One region of the Limosilactobacillus sp. DJ3M12 genome, then DNA from elsewhere that is predicted to be linked to it. Evidence: predicted binding sites of a transcription regulator. Region 1 holds the regulator's gene; each other region holds the start of a gene.

Region 1 (6,337 bases):
ACAATTTGCCTAAAATACGACTTTTGGGCAAAAAAAATCCAAAAACAGTTCAACGACTGTCTTTGGCTTTTATGCAGAATCTGATGGACAATAGATCACCAGGTTCAAATGAACTCACAATTACATACTACTTAAGTATACAAGTTCTATTAAATTTCGTCAACAATTATTTTTATATTTTTTAATTTTTTCCGCCCCAATTTGATAAACCGTTAATAATGCAGTCTAGGATTAATTGGTCACGTTGTTCTGGTGTAATTGAATGGCCACCAATTAATTGCGAAGTGCCAAAAATTGGAGTTAGTCCTGCAATAAATAATTCAGCAGCTTCTTTAGGAAGAATATCAGGACGTAACCCTACATCTGGTTGACGGAAAAATGCTGCAATTGGTTCTAGATAATCCATTGTAAAGATCATATTAAGCTTTTGCTGTGCACTCTTCGATAATAGGCGCATTGCCTGATTGTATTGGTCATAAATACTTAATGGATGATGTTTTTTTAATGCCTTGGTGATTTGCCATAATTGTTCATTCGGTGACAAATCATGTTTACGCATTACTTTATTAATATCTTGGCGAACTTTTCCACATAAATTTGTCATTACATCCAGATATAAAACCTCTTTATCGCTGAAGTGGTGGTATAAAGCCGGTTGCGTAATTCCAATCTGTTTGGCAATATCCCGTGTTGAAGTTTCACCAAATCCCTTTTGTAAAAATAACTTTGTAGCGGTTTTTAAGATTGCTTGTCTTGTCTTTTCTAATTGTTCTGCTCGCTTCATTTATTGTTCATCCCCTATTTTTAATCATTAATTATCTGATAAACACATTATAAGGCTATAACTTATCTTTTGACAACCGTTTTAGAAAAATAATCATCAAATGTGATAAATGAATGCAATTTGGTAGCTTTTTCTTCTATTATCATTAGATATCATTAGAGAACAAAAGTTACAATTATAACATTTTTATAATACATAAAACTCAAATATTCGGTTTGTGTATTTCAAATTTAATGAAACCAGAATACAAAACGGTAAATTACTCTGCACTTTCAGAATAATTTACCGTTCTTTTTATCTATTCAATTTTAATTCAACAGCTTTATCTTCATCTGGCTTTTTTACTTTAAAAGTAATTTTACCGTGATGCGCACCTACTGTTACGTCATCTCCAACATTGATTTCACCACTAAGTAGTCCAGTACTCAAATCATCTTCAACATGATCTTGTAAAGCACGACGAAGCGGACGAGCTCCATAAGCAGGATTGTAACCAAGCTTTGCAATTACATCAATTGCAGCAGGCGTAACTTTCAAGTTAATGCCTTGCTCACTTACCCGTTTATTTAAATCATTAACCATGAGTTTAACAATTTGATGAAGCTCTTTCTTTTGTAATGAATGGAAGATAATCGTTTCATCAATCCGATTAAGGAATTCTGGGCGGAAGTATAACCTCATTTGTTGCTTAATTGCCGATGCCATCGCATTATAGTCTTGTGACATATCTTTTGCCCCAAAACCAACTTCTTTTTCATCCTGAAGCTGAGTTGCTCCAAGGTTAGAAGTCATAATAATAATGGTATTTCTAAAATCAACGCGCCGACCTTTTGCATCAGTTAAGTAACCATCATCTAAAACTTGAAGTAATAAATTAAATACATCCGGATGTGCCTTTTCAGCTTCATCTAATAAGACAACTGAATATGGACGTTGCCGTACTTTTTCAGTTAGTTGGCCACCCTCGTCATAACCGACATATCCTGGAGCGGCACCAATCAAGCGACTAGTACTATATTTTTCCATATATTCGGACATATCAATCCGGATCATATTATCTTCCGAGCCAAACATTGCAGCAGCTAATGCCTTGGCAAGCTCTGTTTTTCCTACCCCGGTCGGTCCTAAAAACATAAAAGAACCAATCGGCCGACTAGGATCCTTAAGACCGCTTCGTGCACGCCGAATTGCCTTAGCGACTACGGTAACTGCTTCATCTTGACCAATTACTCGTTGATGCAGAACCTTTTCCAAGTTAACCAATCGTTCACTTTCACTCTTCTTCAATTGAGTTAAAGGAACTCCTGTCCATTCAGCAACAACTTGTGCAATGTTTTCACCAGTTACTTTCAATTTGTAGTTATGAGAATCTTTTTGTTGAGTGCGTTGTTTTTTACGGTCAATCTTATCTTTTAGTGCTAACTCCTGTTGACGAAGAGTAGCTGCACGATCAAAGTCTTGATTATCAATTGCTTCTTCTTTTTGGGTTCGCAAATCTTCTAACTGACTTTCTAGTGAAGGCTGATGATTTTTCTTATCTTCAGCATCAATTCGAACCATAGCTGCCGATTCATCAATAAGATCAATTGCTTTATCTGGCAAGAACCGGTCCGAAATATAACGATCTGACAATTTAACTGCTTCTTCTAGCGCTTCATCAGTAATTTTAGCATGATGGTGCTCCTCATACTTTGGTCGTAGTCCTCGCAGGATTTGTAGAGTTTGGTCAGTAGTCGGCTCATCAACTTGAACAGTGGCAAAGCGTCGTTCAAGTGCTGCATCCGATTCTATATATTTCTGATATTCATCAAGCGTAGTAGCACCAATTGTTTGCAACTCGCCTCGCGCTAAGGCCGGTTTCAAAATATTGGAGGCATCAATTGCACCTTCAGCACCACCAGCACCAATTAAGGTATGGAGTTCATCAATAAAAAGAATCACATGCCCGTCGTTTTGAATCTCATCAATTACTTTTTTAAGACGATCTTCAAATTCTCCTCGATACTTGGTACCTGCAACTAATGATCCCATATCAAGCATCATCAAACGTTTATTAGCCAATTCAGCTGGAACCTTACCATCAACCATCCGCTGAGCAAGTCCTTCAGCAATCGCCGTCTTCCCTACTCCCGGTTCTCCAATCAAAACTGGGTTGTTCTTGGTACGACGACTAAGAATCTGTTCCACACGTTTAACTTCCTTATTTCGACCAATTACAGGATCAAGCTGACCATTCCGAGCAAGTTCTGTCATATCACGAGCTAGTTTATCTAATGTTGGTGTACCAGCTTGCTGAATCCGTCGACGAGATGATTGACGATTAGGATTGCGTTGCTGACTATCAGCAATCCCTAACCGCCGTAAAATTACTTTTCTCATCTGTCGTGGCACAACATCTAGACTATATAAAATCCGTGAAGATAGAACACTTTCATCAGCGATTAAGGCTAATAATAAGTGTTCAGTGCCAATCTTCAATGCATGCATTTGTTGGGCTTCTTTACCTGCTAACGATAATACTTGCTTTGCTTTTGGTGAGTATGGGAGATAATCTGAAGCTCCCAGATTTTCCATCGTTCCATAGCCAATTAAGCGTTCAATTTCTTCACGAATATCATCGTTCGTAATAGAAAATTGTTCAAATATTTTGTTAGCAATCCCATCTTTATCCATTGAGAGGGCAAGCAGAAGGTGTTCAGTCCCTACTGCTTGGTGTTTAAAGTATTTTGCTTGTTCTTGTGCAATTGCTAGAACATGCTTTGCACTTGGCGTGAACATATTATCCATGTACAATCTCCCTTTTAACTTTCATAGCGAAGTCGATTCAAGAATGATACTAATATACGGGCGCGAAGCTGATCTTCAATCTTACTATCATTAACTGCTAGTGCTTGTTTAGATAATGCAACTAGCATTAAGTCTCCTTCACGTCTCGTAATCACGTCTTCTTCATATAACGTTCGAACAATATCAAAAGCATCACGTTCACGAACCGAGTCGCCAATTGCTTGAATAAGTGAGTTTAGCACATTTACGTCATCAAGTAAATTAACTCGCTCGATTCGAATATATCCGCCGCCTCCACGCTTACTCTTTACTAAATAACCATTTTGAATGGTAAACCTCGTTTTAATAACATAATTAATTTGTGACGGTACCACATCAAACTGGTTGGCAATCTCAGAACGACGAATTTCGACCTGAGCTGAGTCACCAAGTATTTCTTTTAAGTATGCTTCGATAATATCTGAAATACTTTTATTCTCCATTATATCACCTCGGCTCTTTTGACTAATCTTGACCATTATTTTAACACACTTTTAGAGTCGGCGCCTACTTGTATGATCATTCAGCTATACATTTAAGAAAATAATAAAGACTAGCGAAGCATTCAAGCGCAACACTAGTCTTTTAGAGAATTAAATATGAACTACTTTTTTAATTAGTCGTTATCGTTGTGAACAAAATCAACAACATTCCGACCAACAACCTTGTTATCCTTAAGTTCTTGGATCATATCATTAATTTCGCTTAACTTACGAGTCTTAACAATTGGGTGAACCTTACCTTCTGCACCAAATTGGAAACATTCAGCTAAGTCTTGACGTGTACCAACTAATGAACCAGCAACAATGATACCATCAAGAACAGTCTTAGCAATGTTAAGCTTCATGTCACCTTGTGGAAGCGCAACGGCAACAAGCTTACCATCTGGGCGAAGTGAATCAACTGCTTGGTCGAATGCAGAGGGAGAAACTGCTGTTACTACAGCAGCGTGAACACCGCCAACCTTTTCTTGAATTTGCTTATCAACATCACCGTCATGACGGTTAATTAAAATTTCAGCACCATTCTTCTTAGCGGCTTCAAGCTTATCAGGATTACCATCAACAGCGATAACATGAGCACCAAATACGTTGTGAGCAAATTGAATACCCAAGTTACCTAAACCACCAGCACCAACGATTGATACCCATTGACCTGGCTTGATGTCAGCAACCTTTAATGCCTTGTACATCGTAACACCAGCACAAGTTAATGAAGTAGCTTCAACAGGATCAAGACCTTCTGGAACCTTAACAGCGTAGTCAGCTGGTACGATACATTGTTCAGCCATTGCACCGTCAGCAGTGTAACCCGCATTAAGAACATTCCGACAAAGAGTTTCACGACCTGTTAAACAATATTCACAGTGTCCACAGCCCTTGAAGAACCATGCAATTGATACACGATCGCCAACTTTTAATGAAGTAACCCCAGGGGCAACCTTAGATACACGACCAACTCCTTCATGACCGATAATACGACCTGGCTTCTTACCAAAGTCTCCAGCAGCAACGTGTAAATCAGTGTGACAAAGGCCACAATATTCCATGTCAACTAAAGCTTCACCGGGCTTTAAATCCCGAAGTTGAACATCTTTAACAGTAACAAAACCGTCTACTGGATCGTTAATAACAGCAGCTTTCATAAGGTAAGATCTCCTTTATTAATAAACAAATTACTTTTTACAAAGCTTATAGTACCACAACTCCTAGACAAATTTAAAGTGAAAATTTGCACATTTAACGAAATTAATAATTTTATTTTTTATTTAAAACACTGATATAACAATGATAACGCCCGGAAAATTAATTCTTTTAATATTGTATAGTAAATCACTTACTAATTATCACCAAAACTTTACTGTTACAATTTTAGACGCTCCCTATTAATATGGATGTTATAATTTAATCAATTAGACAAAGGAGTGAGTAGCTAAGTGAAAATGTAGAGCGGCAACATATTCGTTACAATAATCGTTATGGAACGGCAATTACTGCTGATATCTACACCCCTAAGAATCTAGAAGAAGACAAATTGTTACCAGCCATCGTAATCGGGGCACCTTATGGAAGCACAAAGGAACAGGCAGCAGCAATTTATGCAAATACGTTTGCTCAATTAGGTTTTGTTACCCTTGCATTTGATCAAGTATACATGGGTGAATCAGCTGGCGAACCTCGTCATGTTGCTTCTCCAGACTTATATGCAGAATCTTTTAGTGCCGCAGTTGATTATCCAGGTACAAAAGCAAAGCATGTCAATCGCGAACAAATAAGTGTTATCGGTATCAGTGGAGGGGCAGGCTTTGCTCTTAGCGCTGCGGCTGTTGATACACGAATTAAATTTGTTGTAACAATTTCAATGTATGATATGACAGATATTCGTGAGATGGCTAATCTTGCTCCTGAACAATTATTCCAGCTTAAAGATCAATTATCAAAGCAACGGTGGGACGATTTTGAAAATGGGCAGCCTGACTATCATCCTTCCTTCCCAGAAGAACCATATGATAGTATTGACGATTTACCAAATCATGATGAGTTAACAAATGAGTGGCTTCGTTTTTACGCTCTTAAACGTGGCTTCCATCCAAATGCACGTGGAACTGCAACAACCACTTCTAATTTAGCAATGCTTGAATTTTCTGCGTCAGACTATATTAAAGAAATTTCACCACGACCAATCCTATTTATTTATGGAGACAATGCTCACTCCCGTTCTTATTCC
Region 2 (6,337 bases), on a different contig from region 1:
TGTAATAAAAAAACGAGGTTGAAAAATTCAGCCTCGTTTTTTATACTCAGTTATTTTTTAGCAATTGTTGGTACTTCTTCAGTTTCTTCGACAACAATGTCACCATTATCATCAAGTTTAGCAACTAAATTATGAGCGTCACTGTGATCAAGAACGTAATCAGCAATCCGGTCTTCGATTTGTTCTTGGATTACCCGACGAAGAGGACGAGCACCCATCTTTGGATCAAAGCCCATGTCAACTAATTTTTCTTCAACGTTGTTAGTGACTTCGATGTGCAAGTTCTTATCAGCAAGCATGTTATTAACATCATCAATCATTAAGTTAACGATCTTCATCAAGTCATCCTTGGAGAGAGCATTGAATTGAACGATGTCATCAAACCGGTTTAAGAATTCTGGCTTGAAGTAGTTTGTCAACTTGTCAATGATGGAATGAGTACTACCATTAGACTCAGCACCGAAACCAACACTTGCTTCTGAATCACCAGTTCCGGCATTAGATGTCATGATAATGATTGTATCCTTGAAGCTAACAGTGCGTCCTTGAGAATCAGTTAAACGACCATCATCCAGAATTTGTAAGAACATGTGCATAACATCTGGGTGCGCCTTTTCAACTTCATCAAGTAAGATCAAGCTATAAGGGTGCCGCCGTACTTGTTCAGTCAACTGACCAGCTTCTTCGTAACCAACATAACCAGGAGCAGCCCCGATTAATTTAGAAGTAGAGGTCTTGTCCATGTATTCAGACATATCAAACCGAATCATGGCATCCTTAGAACCAAACAATTGGAGGGCAAGTTGCTTAGCCGTTTCAGTCTTACCAACCCCCGTAGGACCAACAAAGAGGAAACTACCAATTGGCCGACCAGACTTGTTCAAACCGATCCGGTTACGACGAATGGCACGGGCAACCTTATCCACTGCTTGGGTTTGACCAATAACGTGTTCATCAAGCTTCTTATCAAGGTCGCGAAGTTGATTTTCTTCTTGCTTTTGCAGGTCACCAACTGGAATATTTGTCCGTTCTTCAACGATTCTCTGCATATCCTTAACGGTAACAGTTGCAGAATCTTCAGTATGGTTTTCTTCAGCTTCTTTCTTTGCCTTTTCAAGTTTAGCGACTTGATCGCGGTAGAAAGCTGCTTTTTCATAATCTTGGTTATCAGCTGCTTGTTGCTTGTGTGCTTCAGCTGTGTGGATTTCATTTTCGATTGCGTTTGGATCCACATTTTTAAGCGTTAAGTTCTTCTTTGATCCCGCTTCATCAAGTAAGTCGATAGCTTTGTCAGGTAAGTAACGATCTTGAATGTAGCGGTCAGAAAGTTTAGCAGCTGCTACAATTGCGTCATCTGTGTATTTAACATGGTGGTAATCTTGATAACGATTTTTGATTCCGTTTAAGATGCGGATTGTTTCTTCAACGGATGGTTCATCAACTTCAACTGGTTGGAACCGTCGTGCAAGAGCTGCATCTTTTTCGATCTTTCGATATTCATTAAGAGTAGTGGCACCAACTAATTGGAAGTCACCACGGGCAAGGGCGGGCTTAAGAACATTTCCAGCGTCCATTCCGCCTTCAGCATTTCCCGCACCCATGATTTCGTGGATTTCGTCAATAAAGAGGATGATGTTCTTATTTTTATGAACTTCCTCCATTAATTGTTGCATCCGCTTTTCAAATTGTCCCCGAATTCCAGTACCTTGAACTAAGGAAACAACATCGAGTCGGATAATTTCCTTGTTAGCAAGCTTTTCAGGAACTTGACCGCTAACGATTGCTTGAGCTAGGCCTTCGACAACCGCGGTCTTACCAACCCCAGCTTCACCAATCAAGACTGGGTTATTCTTGGTTCGACGGTTTAAAATTTCAATTACTCGTTTAATTTCATTGTCGCGTCCGATGACTGGGTCAATTTTACCTTGGCGAGCAAGATCAGTAAGGTTGATCCCATATTGACCAAGGATTCCTTTTCCGTTCCGGCCGCCACCTTGTCGTTGAGCTTGGCCGTTCATGTTTTGACCATTAGCGCCGGCAGCTTGACTTTGCATATTGTTCATTGCATTCATGAAGTCTTCGAGGCTTCCAAAACCGAAATTATTCATTCCGTTACCTCCATTCATCATATCTGTTTGTAGATTTTGTAATTTTTGATAACAATTTTGGCAGAGGTCTATTTGAATCCGTTGTCCATTAAAATTCATTTGAAGATGAATCGTGGCTGGATTTTGATGACAGTATTGACATTGCATCTAAATTTAATACCTCCTAAATAGTTTCATCAAGAATTTTTTGACCTTTCTTGACCATTGATTAATATTATACTTACTTTTTATCGCAAAGCAAGCCATAAAACTTAAATATTTTCTTAAATAAAGAGCGATCTTTCCTATATAGCTAAGTTACTTAGGAATACCGAAAATAGCTCACTTTGATTTTAGCACTCTTTAGCCATGAATGCTAAAATAGAAGTATAATCGTAATTTCATGTATAATAAGAAGATAGAATTTTATGTTGAGGTGATTGAATGGCAGAAGAAAATTTTGAACAATTGTTGGATGATTTACGAAATAAAAAGATTGATCATTTTGTAATTACCCCCGAAAATTTTCAGCAATTTCAACCGATTTTTCACTCGTATGCATATCGTTCGCAAATTGAAGGCGAAGCGCAGCGAGGCGGTAAAATTATTTATCAATTAAGAGAGCGATAAATCGCAAGAAGTAGCCTTGTATTTAACGCTTACAATTGCTAAAATGTAATTATCGAGGTGTATCAGTGGTCAAGCTACTGATAATAAATTAATTATATCTGCTCGAAGGAGACTGATTAATATGGAAAAACGTGAATTTACAATTACTTCTGAAACTGGTATTCATGCTCGTCCAGCTACTATTTTGGTACAAGCTGCTTCAAAGTTTTCATCTGACATTACTCTTTCATACGAAGGTAAGAGTGTAAACTTGAAGTCAATCATGGGTGTAATGTCCCTTGGTGTTGGTCAAAACGCTAAGGTTACTATTACTGCTAATGGTGACGACGAAAAAGAAGCTTTGGACACCGTTGCGGAAACTATGAAGAAAGAAGGATTGACTGACTAATGTCTATACTACTAACCGGACTTGCCGCTAGTAGTGGTATTACGATTGCTCCGGCACACCTGTTAGTAGAGTCAGATCTATCTATAAAAAAACAGCATACAGCTGATGAGAATCATGAGGTCGCCCGGCTTCATGATTCTTTTACGTTAAGCAAGGCCGAACTTCAGCATTTATCTAAGCGTGCCCATGAGTTGTTAGGTCAACGGGCAGTGACGATTATTGATACCCAAATTGCGATTTTAGACGATCCGACTTTACAAAAGAAGATTATTGACCGTATTAATAGCCATCATGATACCGCCGAGTGGGCTGTTAAACGCGTTGAAGATTATTATTTAAGTATTTTTGAGCGCAAAAACGATAATGAGTATTTATATGCGCGGGCAACCGCCTTGCGTGATGTGACCAAACGAGTTTTGAGTCACCTATTGAATGTTCCTTTACCAGACCCAGGACTTTTAGACCACCGCGCGATCTTTGTTGCTAATAATATTACGCCTACTGATACCGCTCAATTTGATAAACGATATGTTGCAGGGGTTGTTACAACTAATGGTGGACGCACTTCTCACTTTACAATTATGAGTAAAACCCTTTCTTTGCCCGCTGTCGTTGGTGTCAAGGATGCTACTACGATCATTCATGATGGCGACTTACTGATTGTTGATGGAATTCATGGCAAGGTGATTGTCAATCCAACGAAGGAAGAGGTTGAGCATTACCGTTTGTTAGCCGGTAAATTTATCCAGGAGCAGCAAAAGTGGGGAGCGTTAAAAGATAAGCAAACTGTGAGTGCTGATGGGCGCCGATTTGAAGTGGGAGCTAATGTCGGAACATTTGCTGACGTTATTGATGCTCAAGAGGATGGTGCCGAGGGAATTGGCCTTTTAAGAACGGAATTCCTCTATATGAGTAAGGATGAATTGCCAACAGAAGAGCAACAATTTAATGCTTACAAAAGATTTGTTTCAGCGATGAACGGACAACGGGTAGTCGCGCGAACGCTTGATATTGGTGGCGATAAAAAGCTGGGGATGGTTGCTCTTCCTCATGAGGACAATCCTTACCTAGGTTTTCGTGCCATTAGGATTGGATTGGCACGCCCAGAAATATTACGTCCTCAATTGCGTGCCCTTCTTCGTGCATCCGTTTATGGACGGTTAGCCATTATGTTTCCGATGATTGCAACAATTGAAGAGTTCCAAGCGGCACGAGCAATTCTTGACGATGAAAAAGAAAAGCTTGAGCAAGCAGGTATTCAAGTTGCTAAAAATATTGAAGTTGGCATGATGCTAGAGATTCCAGCAGTTGCAGTTATGGCTGAACATTTTGCAAAATATGTTGATTTTTTCAGCATTGGCAGTAATGACCTTATTCAGTACCTATTTGCTGTTGATCGCGGAAATCAGCAAGTAGCATACCTATATCAAGAACTTCACCCAGCAGTTTTACGGATGGTGCGGCAAGTGATTGAAGCTGCGCATGCTGAAGGCAAGTGGGTCGGAATGTGTGGAGAGATGGCTAATAATCCTTATGCGGTTCCTCTATTAATGGCAATGGGGCTTGATGAATTTTCAATGAGCAGTAGTCAGATTTTACGTGTTCGCTCTTTAATTAACCAGTTGAATACGCGCAAATTACAACCATTAGTTCATCGAGCGATTCATGCTGAAACTGCCGCGGCGGTCCAAGAATTAGTGGAAAAGTATGTTCCGCAGGTAAAACTTTGATAAATGAAATTAACTTTCTTGATTGTTCACCATGTCAAGAGGGTTATTTTTTATTCTCATTATTAAAAGATTTTGTAAAGAAATCTTAATCAGGCTTCCCGAGTCTTGTTACTATTAGGAGGAAGATTTAAAATATCTTAAATCCGTTTTGCGGTTCAGTGAATGCTTTAGTATAATAGCAGTTATGACTAATTATTATCTAGAAAACTTATGATGAAAAAGGAGCAGTTAGGTTGAATATTGGTATTTTTACAGATACATATTTCCCTCAGGTGAGTGGCGTGGCGACTTCGATTAAGACGCTTCGTGATGAATTGATTGCTCAGGGACATCATGTATATATTTTTACGACAACTGATCCTAAGGCTAAACATGATGATGTTGAAAATGGGATATACCGCTTTGCAAGCATTCCTTTTGTTTCGTTTTCTGATCGTCGAATTGCGGTGCGTGGCGTATTTCGAGCCATCAAGCTTGCTAAAAAGTTCCAATTAGATATAGTTCATAATCAAACTGAATTTGCGCTTGGAGTTATGGGGAAGACGGTTGCCAAGCATTTGCATATCCCTTGTCTCCATACTTACCATACGATGTATCAGGATTATCTCCACTATATTGCGAATGGCCATATTCTTAAGCCGAATGATGTTGCCCGGCTTGCTCATCTTTATTTAAAAAATATTTCTGGGATTATTGCTCCAAGTGACCGTGTTTTGGATACTTTAACCAGTTATCATGTTGAATCACCAATTCGTGTTATTCCGACTGGGATTAATTTACGGGTATATAGTAAACGAGATTCAGCAGAAGAAATAGCTAATTTAAGGGTAAAGTTAGGCTACAGTGAAGAGACCCCAGTTTTACTTTCGCTTAGTCGTTTAGCATATGAAAAGAATATCCACTCACTGATAGAAGCAATGCCAGATATTCTTGCTCACAAGCCTGATGCACAGTTGCTGATTGTTGGGGATGGTCCCGCAAGACATACTCTGGAGCGTCAAGTTCGTGAAATGCAGCTTAATGACAATGTTAGTTTCGCTGGTGAGATATCAAATGATGAAGTTTACCATTATTACCAAATGGCAGATGTTTTTGTTTCAGCCTCCGATTCTGAATCACAAGGACTGACTTATGATGAAGCCCTTGCCTCGGATTTGCCAATTGTGGTTATGCGTAGTGAATATACTGACCAATTGATTGATGACCCAGCGATTGGCATTAGTTTTCAAAAACGGGCTGACTTGGTTAATGGTGTCCTATTTTACCTTAACCAACCAAAAAACTCAGAATCAAGGGTGAGACGACAACAAAAGCTGCATGAGATCTCAGCAGAGGTCTTTGTTGAAAAGGTTGTTCAGTTCTACCAGGATTGTCAAAAAGATATGGCTGTCCATGATGAACTTAATCAAGCTGAAAAATCACATCGTCTTTTTCACCGCCCAAGGAGCTAATGATGATTAAAATAACAATGTTTTCATCTGCAGATAAGGTTGCGGGACAAG
Region 3 (6,337 bases), on a different contig from region 1:
GGCAAAAGATCGAATTATATAAGACAATTCGCCAAGCTAAGACAGATGAAGAAGTTATTGATATTCAAGGTGACTTGATTGATCGGTTTGGCGATTACCCGGCACCGGTTGGGACGCTGTTGCTTGTAAGTCAATTGAAGAATCATGCTGACCTGGCAATGATTGCTGAGATTAAGCGGCAACGGGATAATATTAATATCAAGTTTACTGAACGTGCTAGCCGCTTGATTAAAGCCCCTGCAATAATTAAGGAGCTAGCTAATACGCGATTTAAAGCAACAATCGGTGAAGACAATCAGCAACTAATGATTCGGCTGGTTATTCAACCTAAAATGACTACTGATGATTGGCTTCACCAGCTACTACAATTTGTAACGACTTTAGGAAACGTTATTCAAGCCGATGAAAAAGGAGCGGAAAAATGAGATTAGATAAATTTTTAAAAGTATCACGGATTATTAAACGTCGATCAATTGCTAAGGAAATCGCGGATCAAGGACGGATCTTAATTAATGGTCAACCAGCAAAATCATCCAGTCGGGTAGCGGTTGGTGATACTTTAACAATTAAGTTTGGTAATAAGACAGAAACAGTTAAGATTAATCGGATTGTTGAAACGACGAAAAAGAGTGAAGCGGAAGATATGTATGAAATTGTTGATGAAACTTACGCGGAATCCTTTGACCAACTATAATATCTTCTGAGATATAAAAAAGTTGATAATCATATGGACATTCTCCGCGGTATCTTGCTATACTTAAAGCGTGATAAGTTAAAATGGAGGGGAATGTCAGATGAAAGGACAATCTGATAGCAAAGTTTCACAATTAAATACCCCATATGCCCGCCAGGTTTCAAATCAAAAAACATATAATCGGCATGTGCATAAGCGCCGTTGTCAGCGGATTATTGCCGTTTTTTTGGTTATATTCTTAATCTTTGGAATTCAGATATTTCAAAGCAAACGGACATTAGCAGATATTAATGGCAATATTCGACAAGCACAATCACAATTAACAAAACAAAAACAAAAGAATCAACAACTACAACGTCAGATTAAAATGTTGCATAATCCCGAATATATTCAGCAGGTTATCCGTGCTAAGTATAATTACTCTAAGAAGGGCGAGATAATCTATAATTTGAACTAATGATCACAAAATAGGATGTTTTTAGTAGGGTTAGAATATTTTAAATGTTAAAATTGAGAATGTAATTGGGTGATTTTTCAGCTTAGTTTTTTATGAGAAGTTTAGTTATTTTCATACGTTTTCAAGATGAAGTTATGATATACTCAAATACAAAAATATGAGATGGTTCAGGAGGATCTATAGGTTTCATGGCAATTGAAGTTGGAGCAAAGGTTTCAGGTAAAGTTTCAGGAATCACTAATTTTGGTGCATTCGTTGATTTAGATGATAATCAGACAGGGCTAGTACACATCAGTCAAATCTCTGATAAATATATCAAGGATGTTCATGATGTATTGGCTGTCGGGGATGAAGTTACAGCAAAAGTAACACGGATTGGTGATGACGGTAAGATTGCTCTTTCAATCAAGGCCGCAGCTCCTCGTGAACATCAAGATCATCATGAAAATAACCATCATCGTGAAAATAATCACCGTGATTTTCACCACGAACGGAATAATAATTTCCGTGGTCACAATGATAACTTCCGTGGTGGTTTTAGTGGTCGTCACCACAACAGTCACCAACACGAAGACTTTAATGACATGTTAGCTGGCTATTTAAAAGAAAGCGAATCACGTTTATCTACTTTGAAACGTCAAACTGATGGTAAGCGTGGCGGCCGTGGTGGTCGGCGGAGCTAATATGGCGGATTTACAACAAGCATTTGAGCGACACCTAGTAAGGAGTCGCTTTTTTGCTACCCAAGATAAGGTGGTAGTGGCTGTCTCAACCGGAGTCGATTCGATGGTTCTGTTAGATCTCTTGCAACATTTGCCGTTAAAATATCGTCCCCAGATTATCGTTGCCCATATGAACCATGAGTTACGAAAACAAAGCCAGCTTGAAGAACGGTTCATTCGGCAGTATTGTAAACAAAATGATTTAAAACTAGCAGTTGCACACTGGCCACAAGATCTTCATCCACAGACCGGGGTCGAAAACGCTGCCCGTCAAGCACGCTACCAATTTTTCCGGGAAGTGATGAAAGATAATCAGGCAAGCATTCTGCTAACTGCACACCACCAAAATGATCTAGCAGAAACAATGCTGATGAAGATGGCTCGTGGTGGTCAGTTGAGTCAATTAGTGGGAATACGAGATCGGCGACCATTTGCTTCTGGAACCTTAATTCGGCCGCTTTTACCCTTTAGTAAACAGCAGTTAAAGAAATATGCTTTGCAGCATCATCTTAAGTGGTATGAGGATAAGACAAATAAGGACTTGAACATTCAACGGAATCGATTTCGGCATGCGATAATTCCAATGCTTGAAGAAGAGAATCCTCAGTTGCTTTCTCACCTCGAAAGCTATCATCAACAGTTAACGGATCTCCTTGCCTGGCGTGATCAAGAAGTGGCAGATCAATTAGCAGCATGTGTTGATCAACAAGGAAGGATGATCCTGGCAAGATTATTGCAAAATAAGGAAATCATTCGAAAAGAAATTTTACGACAATGGTTTAATCAACAAGGAATATATGATATTAAGGACCAGCAACTTGATGAACTGCTGCAGATCCTAGAAAACGAGCAAAAGCCACAGCAAATCATTGAGTTGCCGCATCGATATATTCTTGAGAAAGCCTACGCTACTTGTGTGTTAAAAAAATTGGATAATCCGCTTGAGAACCTACAAAAGTCCCAAGATCATATGATAAAATTGGAACAATGGTATCAAGTAGATCCAATAAACTTAATGGCAGTGTCAGCTGAAAAGTCGTTTTTCAATGATGAAGAGCAGGTAGTTTTGCAATGGCTTGCTCCAGATCAATTTCCGCTGCGGCTACGACAATGGCGACAAAAAGATCGTATTCGCTTAAAAAATGGTCATCACCAGTTAGTCAAGCGGGTCCTAATTGACCAAAAAGTTTCCCGAAAACAGCGTGACCAGCAAATGGTCCTGGTTGATGCGCATGACGAGGTCGTCTGGATAGTTAACCGAAAGTGGAGTTGGTTTGAACGGCCAACCGGCTATCAGCAGACATGTCGGTCATGTTTTATTGGAATAAAAAATAAGGAGAAGAAGGTAAATGAATAACGATATTGAGCGTGTCTTATACAGCGAAGAAATGCTTGGCAAACGAATGGACGAATTAGCAACGGACTTAACAAAAGATTATAAGGATAAACGGCCAATTATCATTTCCGTTCTAAGCGGAGCAGTTTTATTTACTGTTGATATGATTGAACGGCTAGATATCATGGCCCAAATCGACTTTATTGATGTTTCTAGTTATTTTGGTGGCTTAGGTTCGACTGGAAAAGTTAAACTTATTCATGATTTGAAAACAGATGTTAAAGATCGGCATGTTCTAATTATGGAAGATATTGTTGATACCGGTCATACTTTGAAGTACTTGATGGACCTTTTAGCCGACCGGGGAGCAAAGAGCATAAAGGTTTGTTCATTATTAAATAAGCCAGAAGGTCGGGAAGTAGATGTCGAACCCGATTATGTTGGTTTTACGGTTCCTAAAGAGTTCTTGGTAGGGTATGGCCTTGATTACAAAGGATTCTACCGAAATTTACCGTATGTTGGAATTTTGAAGCCATCTGTATACCAAAATGACTAAAAATGTTAGATAATTAGGATGACGGAAAAATCAATATTAAATGGACGGTATTTTAAAGATATTCTTAATTAACGTCCATTTTTATGGATCCGTAAATATGTAGTATGTATTATGTATTATTAATAACATTGGCGATAAAACTATTAATTCTTCTGTAAAATTAATGGTCAATATTTGTCAAATATGCTATGATAATGACTACAATTATAAAATATCGTTGCTGGTAGATAGGAGGTTGTTATGAACAACAATCGTAAAAAAAATAATTTTACTCATAACGTTCTCTTCTATGCCGTGATGTTCTTGTGTATTATGGGAATCGCCTACTTCTTCTTTGGGGGCAATGCCTCAACAGGACAAAGTAAGACAGTTTCCCAAAGCGAGTTTATCTCCGAACTGAAGAGTAATAAGGTTAAGAGCGTTCAGCTTCAGCCAAATGGTGGGGTATATAAGGTTACGGGTACTTACCGTAAACCTCAGTCAAACAATGCCAATTCCGCCAACAATACTGGCTTTGCTCTTACACCACAACGAAACAATAAGGTAACTCAATTCCAAAGTTCTGTTTTGGAAAGTGACGTAACTGTTAGTCAACTTCAAAACTATGCTAACCGTCATAATGTAAAGATTAGTACTCGTGCTGAAGAATCTAATAGTGTCTGGATGAACCTGTTGTTGACTGTCTTGCCATTGGTCATCATGATTTTCTTCTTCTACATGATGATGGGCCAAGCTGGTCAAGGTGGGGGTGGCCGTGGAGTGATGAGCTTTGGTAAGACCAAGGCCAAGCCATCTGATGCTAAGAAAAACAAAGTTCGTTTCTCAGATGTTGCCGGTGAAGAAGAAGAGAAACAAGAATTGGTTGAAATCGTTGAATTCTTGAAGAATCCAAAGAAATTCACTAAGCTTGGTGCTCGTATTCCATCTGGTGTTTTACTGGAGGGGCCTCCAGGTACTGGTAAGACCTTGCTAGCTAAGGCGGTTGCCGGTGAATCAGGGGTACCATTCTTCTCAATCTCTGGTTCTGACTTTGTTGAAATGTTCGTCGGTGTTGGTGCTAGTCGTGTTCGTGACTTATTTGATCAAGCCAAGAAAGCTGCTCCAGCAATCATCTTTATTGATGAAATTGATGCCGTTGGTCGGCGCCGTGGAAATGGCATGGGCGGCGGTCACGATGAACGTGAACAAACCTTGAACCAATTGTTAGTTGAAATGGATGGTTTCCAAGGCGATGAAGGAATCATCGTCATGGCAGCTACTAACCGTTCAGATGTCTTGGATCCCGCCCTTTTACGTCCAGGACGTTTTGACCGAAAGATTTTAGTAGGTCGTCCAGATGTTAAGGGTCGTGAAGCCATTTTACGAGTTCATGCTAAGAACAAACCAATGGCAAGCGACGTTGATTTAAAGGAAATTGCTAAACAGACTCCCGGTTTTGTTGGGGCTGACTTAGCTAACCTATTAAACGAAGCGGCCTTATTAGCTGCGCGGCGGAACAAAACTGAAATTGATGCTGCTGACTTAGATGAAGCAGAAGACCGGGTAATTGCTGGACCAGCTAAGCATAACCGTGTCCAATCTGAACAAGAACGAAAGACTGTTGCATACCACGAAGCGGGTCACACGATTGTGGGTCTTGTATTAAATGACGCACGAGTTGTGCACAAGGTTACCATTGTCCCACGTGGTCGCGCAGGTGGATATGCTATCATGCTTCCACGTGAAGATCAGATGTTAATGTCGAAAAAGAATGCGATGGAACAAATCGCTGGTCTGATGGGTGGACGAGCTGCTGAAGAGCTTGTCTTTAAGTCACAATCTTCAGGAGCTTCAAATGACTTTGAACAAGCAACCCAAATTGCTCGTTCGATGGTTACCCAGTACGGAATGAGTGATAAGATTGGTCCGGTAGAACTGCAAAGTTCTGGTCAGGTCTTTACAGGTCAAGGCTATGACCAATCACCTTACTCCGAAAAGACTGCTGCTTTAGTTGATGAAGAAGTACGTCGAATCTTAACTGAAGGGCACGAAACCGCCTTACACATTATTGAGACGCACCGTGAACAACATAAGCAAATCGCTGAAGCATTACTCAAATACGAAACGCTTGATGAAAAACAAATTCTTAGCCTTTATAAGACTGGAAAAGTTCCTGATAAGGATGTGGCTGCTGAAGACGAAGAGGCACGTGCACAAACCTTTGAAGAATCCAAGCGTGAACTTGAACGATTGGAAAATGAGCGTCACGATGAAGCAAAGGATAATCAAAATGATTCATCCGATACTAAGAGTGACAACTCAAATGATTCACAATCAAGTGATGATTCAGACAATTCTGAAGACAAGTAAACTATTGAAAAGACGGAAGATACAAAACCTGATTGGTAGGTGGTGATCTTCCGTTTTTTCTTTAGGATTAATTTTAAGGAGAAATTTAAAATGAAAACAACAGATTATTTAGTAAAGTCAATGACTAAGGATGGAAAGTTTCGGGCTTATGCTGTAAATGCTACCCAAGTCGTTCAAAAGGCACACGAAATTCATGATACATGGAGTGCTTCTTCGGCTGCCC

The links. The regulator CtsR, encoded in region 1, represses protease genes until heat stress. The targets are predictions, from matches to a motif close to TTGGTCAAAAAAGGTCAAANA.
Region 2: QOS06_RS09665 (ATP-dependent Clp protease ATP-binding subunit) is a predicted target of CtsR. The motif match lies at 2,293-2,313, and genes of this name have one in related genera.
Region 3: ftsH (ATP-dependent zinc metalloprotease FtsH) is a predicted target of CtsR. The motif match lies at 3,929-3,949, and genes of this name have one in related genera.

What each region holds. Positions count from the first base shown of each region.
Region 1 covers NZ_CANCWY010000012.1:290-6,626, reverse strand. Annotated here, with positions in the region: gene QOS06_RS07050 (TetR/AcrR family transcriptional regulator) at 182-784, opposite strand; gene QOS06_RS07045 (ATP-dependent Clp protease ATP-binding subunit) at 1,079-3,571, opposite strand; gene QOS06_RS07040 (CtsR family transcriptional regulator) at 3,586-4,053, opposite strand; gene adhP (alcohol dehydrogenase AdhP) at 4,227-5,255, opposite strand; gene QOS06_RS07030 (alpha/beta hydrolase) at 5,645-6,337, shown strand, end outside.
Region 2 covers NZ_CANCWY010000026.1:2,717-9,053, reverse strand. Annotated here, with positions in the region: gene QOS06_RS09665 (ATP-dependent Clp protease ATP-binding subunit) at 51-2,255, opposite strand; gene ykzS (protein YkzS) at 2,532-2,717, shown strand; gene QOS06_RS09655 (phosphocarrier protein HPr) at 2,839-3,105, shown strand; gene ptsP (phosphoenolpyruvate--protein phosphotransferase) at 3,105-4,835, shown strand; gene QOS06_RS09645 (glycosyltransferase family 4 protein) at 5,069-6,286, shown strand; gene QOS06_RS09640 (glycosyltransferase family 4 protein) at 6,289-6,337, shown strand, end outside.
Region 3 covers NZ_CANCWY010000015.1:4,823-11,159, reverse strand. Annotated here, with positions in the region: gene mfd (transcription-repair coupling factor) at 1-425, shown strand, start outside; gene QOS06_RS07875 (RNA-binding S4 domain-containing protein) at 422-694, shown strand; gene QOS06_RS07870 (FtsB family cell division protein) at 795-1,151, shown strand; gene QOS06_RS07865 (S1 domain-containing RNA-binding protein) at 1,340-1,834, shown strand; gene tilS (tRNA lysidine(34) synthetase TilS) at 1,836-3,230, shown strand; gene hpt (hypoxanthine phosphoribosyltransferase) at 3,223-3,765, shown strand; gene ftsH (ATP-dependent zinc metalloprotease FtsH) at 4,006-6,114, shown strand; gene hslO (Hsp33 family molecular chaperone HslO) at 6,205-6,337, shown strand, end outside.